DNA from 2 places in the Ensifer sp. NM-2 genome. Region 1 is predicted to be linked to the other one. Evidence: riboswitches for the same ligand, from Rfam matches in the RefSeq annotation. Region 1 holds a riboswitch; the other holds the start of a gene.
The links. Region 1 has a riboswitch for FMN ahead of C6558_RS07775 (6,7-dimethyl-8-ribityllumazine synthase). Riboswitches for the same ligand answer to the same signal wherever they lie in the genome.
Positions count from the first base shown of each region.

Region 2: it holds a riboswitch for FMN, as region 1 does, so the genes downstream of both, C6558_RS17865 (DMT family transporter) here and C6558_RS07775 (6,7-dimethyl-8-ribityllumazine synthase) in region 1, are expected to answer to the same signal.

Region 1 covers NZ_PVZR01000003.1:89,126-93,961, reverse strand. Annotated here, with positions in the region: gene C6558_RS07785 (ABC transporter ATP-binding protein) at 1-897, shown strand, start outside; gene C6558_RS07780 (TfoX/Sxy family protein) at 1,092-1,445, shown strand; FMN riboswitch at 1,612-1,761, shown strand; gene C6558_RS07775 (6,7-dimethyl-8-ribityllumazine synthase) at 1,853-2,326, shown strand; gene C6558_RS07770 (low temperature requirement protein A) at 2,567-3,844, opposite strand; gene C6558_RS07765 (RpiB/LacA/LacB family sugar-phosphate isomerase) at 4,202-4,639, opposite strand; gene C6558_RS07760 (triose-phosphate isomerase) at 4,682-4,836, opposite strand, start outside.
Region 2 covers NZ_PVZR01000008.1:151,546-156,381, forward strand. Annotated here, with positions in the region: gene lon (endopeptidase La) at 1-1,605, shown strand, start outside; gene hupB (DNA-binding protein HupB) at 1,828-2,103, shown strand; FMN riboswitch at 2,226-2,478, shown strand; gene C6558_RS17865 (DMT family transporter) at 2,556-3,464, shown strand; gene C6558_RS17870 (esterase-like activity of phytase family protein) at 3,563-4,836, shown strand, end outside.

The DNA of each region.
Region 1 (4,836 bases):
TCGGGCGGCACGATCACCATCGACAGCAAGGACCAGGGAACGCTGAAGCCCAACCAGCGCAACATCGGCATGGTGTTCCAGGCCTATGCGCTGTTTCCCAACATGAACGTCAACGACAACGTCGCCTTCGGCCTGAAAGTCGCCGGGGCGCAGAAGTCGGAGATCGATACACGCGTCAAGCAGATGCTGAGCCTGATCAAGCTCGAGCACCTGGCCGACCGCTTCCCCTACCAGCTTTCCGGCGGCCAGCAGCAGCGCGTGGCGCTCGCGCGCGCCCTCGCCGTCAAGCCGCAGGTGCTGCTGCTCGACGAGCCGCTGTCGGCGCTCGACGCCAAGATCCGCGTGTCGCTGCGCGAGGAAATCCGCCAGATCCAGCAGCAGCTCGGCATCACCACTGTCTTCGTCACCCATGACCAGGAAGAAGCCCTGTCGATCTCCGACCGCATCGTCGTCATGAATTCCGGGCGAGCCGACCAGATCGGCACGCCGTTCGAGATCTACAACACCCCTGCGACCCGATTCGTCGCCTCCTTCGTCGGCACGCTCAACATCATCGAAGCCAAGGTCGCCGACCCGGCCGCCGGTGCTGTCACCATCGGCAACCAGCAGGTGTCGCTGAAGGAGCCGATCGCCGGCATGAAGGGTGGCGACAACATTTCGCTGGCGCTGCGCCCGGAGGCAGGCTCGATCGCCGACAGCGCCAGGGGCGACACCGCGCTGACCGGCGAGGTGGTTTCGACCAGCTTCCTCGGCTCGGTCATCCGCACCAAGCTGCGCATCGGCGGCGACGTCATCTCCTTCGACATGTTCAACGACCCCGGCCTGACGCCGCCGGCCTTCGGCTCGAACGTCACGCTCCGCTTTGCCGCCAAGGACCTGCTCGTCATCCGCGAGTAGATCTCCAGCGTCCCCCTACAGCGCGTGCGTCTTGTTACGCGCAAAGGTCGCTGTAGCGCTTTGAAGTGCTGCATGTTTTTATCCCTAAATCGAATAGGATTTAAGGAAACATGCAGTAGCTGCCTTGCACATGCCGTGGAGAGATTGCCTGAACCGTCGAATGAAAAACAGCGCATTTTGCACCGGCGGCCGCCATGACTAAAGCGCAGCCGAGTGCGTTCGTCACCCATATCCACGAAGAACTCGCGGATATCGGTCCCGTTGACATAGGCCGCTTCTTCGGCGGTTGGGCCTATCTTGTCGCTGATCGCCAGTTCGCCATCAGCATCAAGGATCGCCTCTATTTCAGGGTTGATCAGCCCCTGAGAGATGCGCTTCTCAGCGAAGGATGTCAGCCGTTCACCTACAACAAGGGCGGCAAACCGGTGGTCGTGCACCGCTACTACGAAGCACCGGTCACTTGCCTTGATGACAGGCAGGCGCTGCTCCATTGGTCCGCACGCGCGATCGCCGCCGAAGACGAAGCCCCGCGTCGCGTCCGCAGATAAATGTCTCGTGGCGGCGACGCGGCACGCGGCCGAGGTCAGACTACGGCGGCTCCCGACGGGAACAGATTTGTCCGGGAGCGATACGGCACGGAAAAAATCTGTCGCGATTTCCCGGATTTTCGTCGCGTCATGCGTTTGACCAGGCACGGCCGATCTATATAGTCGCTCTTGTTCTCAGGGCGGGGTGAAACTCCCCACCGGCGGTAGCGATCGAAAGATCGAAGCCCGCGAGCGCTTCGGAGGTCTACTTCGGAGGTCAGCAGATCCGGTCAGATTCCGGAGCCGACGGTCACAGTCCGGATGGAAGAGAGCAAGCAGGAACGTGGACCCCACACCGGGGTTTCGCGCGCGTGCATGTTCGCCCGACGGGAAAATTGGAAACGCCAAACCCTGGAAGGCTTGAGACCATGACTATTCTTTCCCACCCCACCGCCAAGATTGCGATTGTCCGTGCCCGCTGGCACGCCGACATCGTCGACCGCTGTGTCGATGCCTTCGTCGCCCAATGGACGAAGTTCGGCGGCAGTGCCGCCGACGTCGAGATCTTCGACGTGCCAGGCGCGCTGGAAATCCCGCTGCACGCGCAGAAGCTTGCCAGGACCGGCCGTTACGCCGCGATCCTCGGCACCGCCTTCGTCGTCGATGGCGGCATCTACCGCCATGACTTCGTCGCTGGCACGGTGCTCGACGGTATGATGCGCGTCCAGCTCGATACCGACGTGCCGGTGCTGTCGGCCGTGCTGACGCCGCACAATTTCCAGGAAAGCGCGCCGCTGATCGCCTTCTTCCGCGAACACTTCGTCGCCAAGGGCGAAGAAGCCGCCAATGCCTGCGCCCAGATCCTCGACGCCCGCGCCAAGCTGGCGCTGCTCAACGCCTGATCTGCTGGCGGGCCGCAAGCCCGCGCCGTATCCGGCCGCCACCCCTCATCCGGCCTGCCGGCCACCTTCTCCCCGCCTGCGGGGAGAAGGCTAGGGTGAGGGGCAAGGCTCGCTCAGCGCTCCGATGCGCAACCATCGAGCCGCTTCGCGGCGCCTGCTTGAATCAACCTCTGAACCACCTGAATCAAGCCGCCAGCAACAGCCGGCAAACCGCTGTTTCGAATAGCCAATTCCCGGCGTTCAATGCACCGGCTCTGCCTCATCAAGGCACCGTTCCAGCGCCGCCATCCGGTGGCGATGACCGACCGCCTCGAAACCGACGACGGTCACGAACGGCGCAAACATCAGAATGATCAGGCAGATCGCCATGTCGACGCCCGCCATCGCGGCCGCGATCGACGCCGCAAGCAGCAGCATCGTGCCGGCGAGCAGCCAGGCATGAAGCGGTTCCGACTGCCGCAGCAGATAGGCATACATGCCGTAGACCAGAGCGATATAGGCCGCGACCGGGACCGCCACCGTCAACACGGTCGCAAGCGACCCGATATGCGCCTTGTGCTCGATGTAATAGGCGGCGACATGCAGGCCCGCACCGGTCGCAACGATCGCGGCGAAAATGAACATGTGACCATAGCCCCAGACGAAGGAGCGTCTGCGGTGCACGTGCAGGACCTCGGCACTCGGCAACAGGAAATAGATCCACCACATGCCGAAGGTAAGCCCGGTGCCCGCAAGGCAGACGAGCGCCACGTCGAGGTTCCAGCCCTCCCCATCCACCACCGCCGTGATCGAGGCGACCGTGCCGACGACGCCTTCTCCGAGCGCGATGATTGCCAGAAGGCCGTAGCGTTCCGCAATATGGTGGGCATGCCAGGGCGTGCCGCCATGCCGCGTCTCGGCGATATAGGGCCCGAGCATCTCGATGACGGTGAGCGCCACGACCATGGCGAAGGTGACAACGATCGAGAAGTCGACGAAGATCTGCACGACCCAGCCGAGTTGCGCAACCGTGATCGCTACCACATAGGTCATGCAGGCCTGCCGTCGTGCCGGATCTTGGCCGGCGGCGCGCAGCCACTGGAAGATCATCGCCACCCGCATGACGACGTATCCGAGCACCATCACGCCATTGTCGAGATGGGCACCCTCGTCGACCGAGCGGAACATGGCGGGAAGGCCGATCGCCAGGATCAGCACGCCGACCATCTGCACCATGGTCACGCACCGGAACACCCAGTCGTCGGTGTCATAGGCGGAAGCAAACCAGGTGAAATTGATCCAGGCCCAGCAGATGGCGAAGCTGGCGAAGAAGAAGCCGATCAGCCCCGCCTTGAAATGTCCTTCGGCCATCAGATGCGCAAGCTGCGATGCCGCAAGGCTGAAGGCGATGACGAAGGTCAGGTCGAACAGAAGCTCGAGCGTCGTGGCTGTGCGGTGGTGTTCGTGCGTGTCGCGGCCGCTCATGCGCGCCAGGCGGTGGCTTCCGGCATGCGGCGGTGTCGTTGGGGCGTCGGGCATGGGGCGGCATTCCTCGCTGACGTGACGATATGCAAGCATGTTCAAATATTTACAGAAGCTTCGTCAAGCCGGCAGTGCCCCGGCGGTCTGCCAAAACACCCGACAGCGCCGCGCCTCAAACATGACGCGCAAACGACGCTGAAACGAATTAGGCAGTGGCAAATCAGGAAAAGACGCCCGGCATCTCTGCCGGGCGTCTCGCCGCGATGCGCGAGGGAGGATCAACGTGCATTGCGGTATTAGAGCATTTCCAGGAAAAGTGCGAATCGGCTTTCCGCCAGGAAATGCGTAAAAACAAAGAGATAGAGCGGGTCTGTGGCTCCGTTTAAACCGGAAACGCTCTAGCAGTTGGCTCGCTTACTTCGCCGCGTCGAGACGATCGATCGCGTCGACATTGCCGGCCGACGGGCCGTTCGCGTCGAATTCGGAGGCGAGCCAGGTATCAACGATCGACTTCGCCAGCTCCGGCCCGATGACGCGCGCGCCCATGGTGATGATCTGTGCGTTGTTCGACTTTGCCGCCCGCTCAGCGGAATAGGTGTCGTGGGTCAGCGCGGCGCGGATGCCCGGCACCTTGTTGGCCGAGATGCAGACGCCGATACCGGTGCCGCAGAACAGGATGCCGCGCTCGTTGTCGCCATCGACGATGGTCTGCGCCAGCTTCTGCGACAGGTCGGCGTAGAAACCGGACTGGCTGAGGTCGCTGACTTCGAGGTCGGCCTTGCCCTTGAGATGGGCGGCGATGACGTCGAGCAAGGGCTTGCCGGCGCTGTCTGCTCCGATTGCGATCTTCATGATTGTTCCTTTCCGTCTTGTTGATCTGCGGGGTACGAGGGCTCAGATCGCCTTCGAGACGCGCTGCAGAATGTCGAGATAGCCATTGACGTCCCAGGCGGAGCGGCCGATGAACAGGCCGTCGATGTGCCCCTGGGTGATCAGTTCTTCGCAATTGCCGGGATTGACGCTGCCGCCGTAGAGGACGGGAACGCGCA
Region 2 (4,836 bases), on a different contig from region 1:
AAGGCCGACGCCGAGCTGAAGAAGCTGCGCCAGATGAGCCCGATGTCGGCGGAAGCAACCGTCGTGCGCAACTATCTGGATTGGCTGCTTGGCATGCCGTGGGGCAAGAAGTCCAAGATCAAGACCGATCTGAACCATGCCGAGGAAGTGCTCAACGTCGATCACTTCGGCCTCGACAAGGTCAAGGAGCGCATCGTCGAATATCTCGCCGTCCAGGCCCGTTCGACGAAGATCAAAGGCCCGATCCTGTGCCTCGTCGGCCCTCCGGGCGTCGGCAAGACTTCGCTTGCCAAGTCGATCGCCAAGGCGACCGGCCGCGAATACGTGCGCATGGCGCTGGGTGGCGTTCGTGACGAAGCCGAAATCCGCGGTCACCGCCGCACCTACATTGGCTCGATGCCCGGCAAGGTCGTCCAGTCGATGAAGAAGGCGAAGAAGTCCAACCCGCTCTTCCTGTTCGACGAGATCGACAAGATGGGCCAGGACTTCCGTGGCGACCCGTCCTCGGCTCTGCTGGAGGTGCTGGATCCAGAACAGAACTCGACCTTCATGGATCACTACCTTGAAGTCGAATACGATCTGTCCAACGTGATGTTCATCACCACGGCGAACACGCTGAACATTCCGGCGCCGCTGATGGACCGCATGGAAGTGATCCGTATTGCCGGCTACACCGAAGAGGAAAAGCTGGAAATCGCCAAGCGGCACCTGCTGCCGAAGGCGATCCGCGATCACGCGCTGCAGCCGAAAGAGTTTTCGGTCACCGACGGTGCGCTGATGGCGATCATCCAGACCTACACACGCGAAGCCGGCGTTCGTAACTTCGAGCGCGAACTGATGAAGCTCGCCCGCAAGGCGGTAACCGAGATCATCAAGGGCAAGGCCAAGGCAGTGGCAGTCACTGCCGGCAACATCCAGGACTACCTTGGCGTACCGCGTTATCGTCACGGCGAAGCCGAACGCGACGATCAGGTCGGTGTGGTCACAGGTCTTGCCTGGACCGAGGTCGGCGGCGAACTGCTGACGATCGAAGGCGTCATGATGCCCGGCAAGGGCCGCATGACCGTCACCGGCAACCTGCGCGACGTGATGAAGGAATCGATTTCGGCGGCGGCATCCTATGTCCGCTCGCGGGCGATCGACTTCGGCATTGAGCCGCCGCTGTTCGACAAGCGCGACATCCACGTGCACTTGCCGGAAGGCGCGACGCCCAAGGATGGCCCGTCGGCCGGTGTTGCCATGGCAACAGCGATCGTCTCTGTCATGACCGGTATTCCGATCTCCAAGGACGTGGCGATGACGGGTGAGATCACCCTTCGCGGCCGCGTGCTGCCGATCGGAGGACTGAAGGAAAAACTGCTGGCGGCCGTTCGCGGCGGCATCAAGAAGGTGCTGATCCCCGAGGAAAACGCCAAGGATCTCGCCGAGATCCCGGACAACGTGAAGAACGTGCTGGAGATCATCCCCGTTTCGCGGATGGGTGAAGTGCTCGAGCACGCTCTGGTCCGCGTCCCGGAGCCGATCGAATGGGACCCGGCAAATGAGCCGGCAACCGTCGCCGCGGTTGATTCGCAGGACGAAGCGGGCGCTTCCATCGCCCACTGATTGACAGGACCGGGCGGGTGCAATTGTGTTCCCGTCAGGCCCATTTGGCAGAAAAACAAGGAAGACCGGCCTCTGGCCGGTCTTTTTTGTTGTAAAAGCATGCTGCAAGCCTTGCATTCCAAGGGATTAGGCGCAATTGGGAATGGCAAGACGCGGGCGATGCGCAAGCCGCCGCGGCTTAAAAACACAGTCGTTTCGAACCATTTTGAAAGGGGTGGAAACATGAACAAAAATGAGCTCGTGTCTGCCGTTGCTGAGAAGGCCGGACTTTCCAAGACCGACGCATCTTCCGCAGTTGATGCAGTTTTCGAGACCATCCAGGCTGAACTTAAGGACGGTGGCGACATTCGCCTCGTCGGTTTCGGCAACTTCTCCGTTTCGCGTCGCGAAGCCTCCAAGGGCCGCAACCCGTCCACGGGCGCTGAAGTTGACATCCCGGCACGCAACGTTCCGAAGTTCACGGCCGGCAAGGGCCTGAAGGATGCCGTTAACGGCTGATAGGTTTGCTTGACGGCCGGATACGAGGCCGGCCGTCCAAGTCTTGAAGGGTTCGGTTCACGCCGGACCCTTTTGCGTTTCGGCTGCCCTTGCAGCAGCGCGGTCTTTGGTCTACGGCTCAGCCCTGTTCTCAGGGTGGGGTGAAACTCCCCACCGGCGGTAAGGGCTCAGCGCCGCGCGTCAAATATGACGCGCAACGGACGCTGTGACACTTGAAAGCTGCTGCATAATTTTCTCCTTAAATCGGATTGGATTTAAGGAATTATGCAGCAGGCCCAAGCCCGCGAGCACTTCAGGCGCTGTCGTGTCGGAAGGTTAGCAGATCCGGTGCGATTCCGGAGCCGACGGTCACAGTCCGGATGAAAGAGAATGATCGTGGGTGCGACGGGCGGGCGGTCCGTCGTCGCATCCTGCGCTCATGTGTCCTGATTTGTGTAGGTCCCTGTTTGCGGATGAAGGACATGAGCGAGACGACCCAAGCACTTTTCACCTCCCGTGCCATGGCCGGTGCGGCCTGGATGATACTGGCCGGCGTCGCCTTTGCTCTCCTGAATGTCGTCACGCAATGGATGACGATGCAACTCGGCTTTTCCGCCACCTCGACTGCCTTCTGGCAATATGCATTTGCACTCGTCTTCTCCCTGCCGTTCCTGTTTCGCGCCGGCCTGTCGGCCATGCGCACCGATTACCCCTGGCGTCACGTCATTCGCGTTGCCTTTGCGGCGCTCGGCGTAGGGGCCTGGGTTTCGGGCCTGGCTTCTGTTCCGATCTGGCAGGCGATCGCGCTGGTGATGACATCGCCATTTTTCATCATTCTTGGTGCGCGGCTCTTCCTGGGCGAACGCGTTGGTCCGGCACGCTGGGCAGCGGCGGCAGTCGGCTTTGCCGGCGCCACGATCATCCTGCAGCCCTGGTCGGAAAGCTTCACCTGGGCAGCGCTGCTGCCGGTTTTCTCGGCGCTGCTCTGGGGGGCGGCGTCGCTGATCACCAAGAGCCTGACAGGCATCGAGCGCCCTGAGACGATAACGGTCTGGTTGCTCGTGCTTCTGACGCCGATCAATGGTGTGCTGGCGCTGTCGGCAGGGTTTGTCGTGCCGAGTGGAACTATCCTTGCGCTATTGGTGCTGGCGGGGCTTTTGACCGTGGTGGCACAGTATCTGTTGACGCTTGCCTATACCGTCGCAGACGCAGCGTATGTGCAGCCTTTCGACGATCTCAAGCTACCGCTCAACGTTCTCGCCGGCTGGCTCGTCTTCGGTTATGCGCCGAGCGGCTATCTGTGGCTGGGGGCGGTCCTGATCCTCGGCGCCTCGCTTTTCATCATGCGCAACGAGATGAAACGCGAGCGCGCGACCGCGTAAGACAACGCTGCACAACAAAGGCGCGAGACTGTCATGCGCCTGTCATCGCCATCCCGCAGAACCCCCTTGTTTTGAATATTCGACATGGGGGATTTTTCATGACCATTTCATCATGCAGAACGGCACTTGCCGCCATACTTCTTGCGTCCGTTGCCTTTCCGGCTGCCGCCGAACCGGTGTTCAATCGTATTGCGTCCTTCGCCGTTGCCGACAATCTGCCGGAGGGCGATGCCCGCAAGGACGCGACATCCGCGGAAATCATTACCGCCACCGAAGACGGCAATACGCTGATCTATTCCGATAGCCCGGGCAAGCGCATCGGCCTTATCGATATCACCGACGCCAAGGCGCCGAAGGCGGCCGGTATCGTGTCGTTCGATGGCGAGCCGACCTCGGTAACCGTCGCCGGTACCAAGGCCCTGATCGCGGTCAACACACGCGAAAGCTTCACCAAGCCTTCCGGCTTTCTCGCTACCGTCGACGTTGCCTCGAAGAAGGTCGAGTCGACCTGCGATCTCGGCGGCCAGCCGGACTCCGTCGCGGTCAACAAGGACCGGACCATTGCTGCGATCGCGATCGAGAATGAGCGCGATGAAGAGGTCAACGACGGCAAGATCCCGCAGATGCCTGCCGGCGACCTGGTGATCCTGTCTCTGAAGGATGGTGGTGCCGATTGCGCGACGATCAAGCACGTGACCCTCACCGGTCTTGCCGAGGTTGCAGGCGACGACCCGGAGCCGGAATTCGTGTCCTTCAACGGCAAGGACGAGATTGCGCTGACGCTGCAGGAGAACAACCACATCGTCATCATCGACGGCAAGTCGGCGACGGTAAAGACGCATTTCTCCGCTGGCGCGGTCGACCTTAGGGACATCGACGCCAAGCGTGACGGCGCCATCGCCTTCATGGACGAGCAACCGGGCCGCAAGCGCGAGCCTGACGCCGTCAAGTGGCTCGACGACAATCGCATCGTCGTCGCCAACGAAGGTGACTATGAGGGCGGTTCGCGCGGCTTCACCATCTTCGATACGGCCGGTAAGGTCCTGTTCGAATCGGGTGCGAGTTTCGAACACGAGATCGCTTCGATCGGCCACTATCCCGAGAAGCGCTCGTCGGCCAAGGGCGTCGAGCCGGAAGGCCTCGAGGCTGCCAAGTTCGGCGAAGACAATCTGTTCTTCGTGCTTGCCGAACGTGCATCCGTCGTCGGCGTTTACAAGGACACCGGCGCCGAGCCGGAACTGCTGCAATTGCTGCCGTCGGGCATCTCGCCGGAGGGTGCCGTCGCGATCCCGTCGCGCAATCTGCTTGCGACCGCCAACGAGGTCGATCTCGGCGAAGACGGCGGCGCTCGCTCGCATGTGATGATCTACGA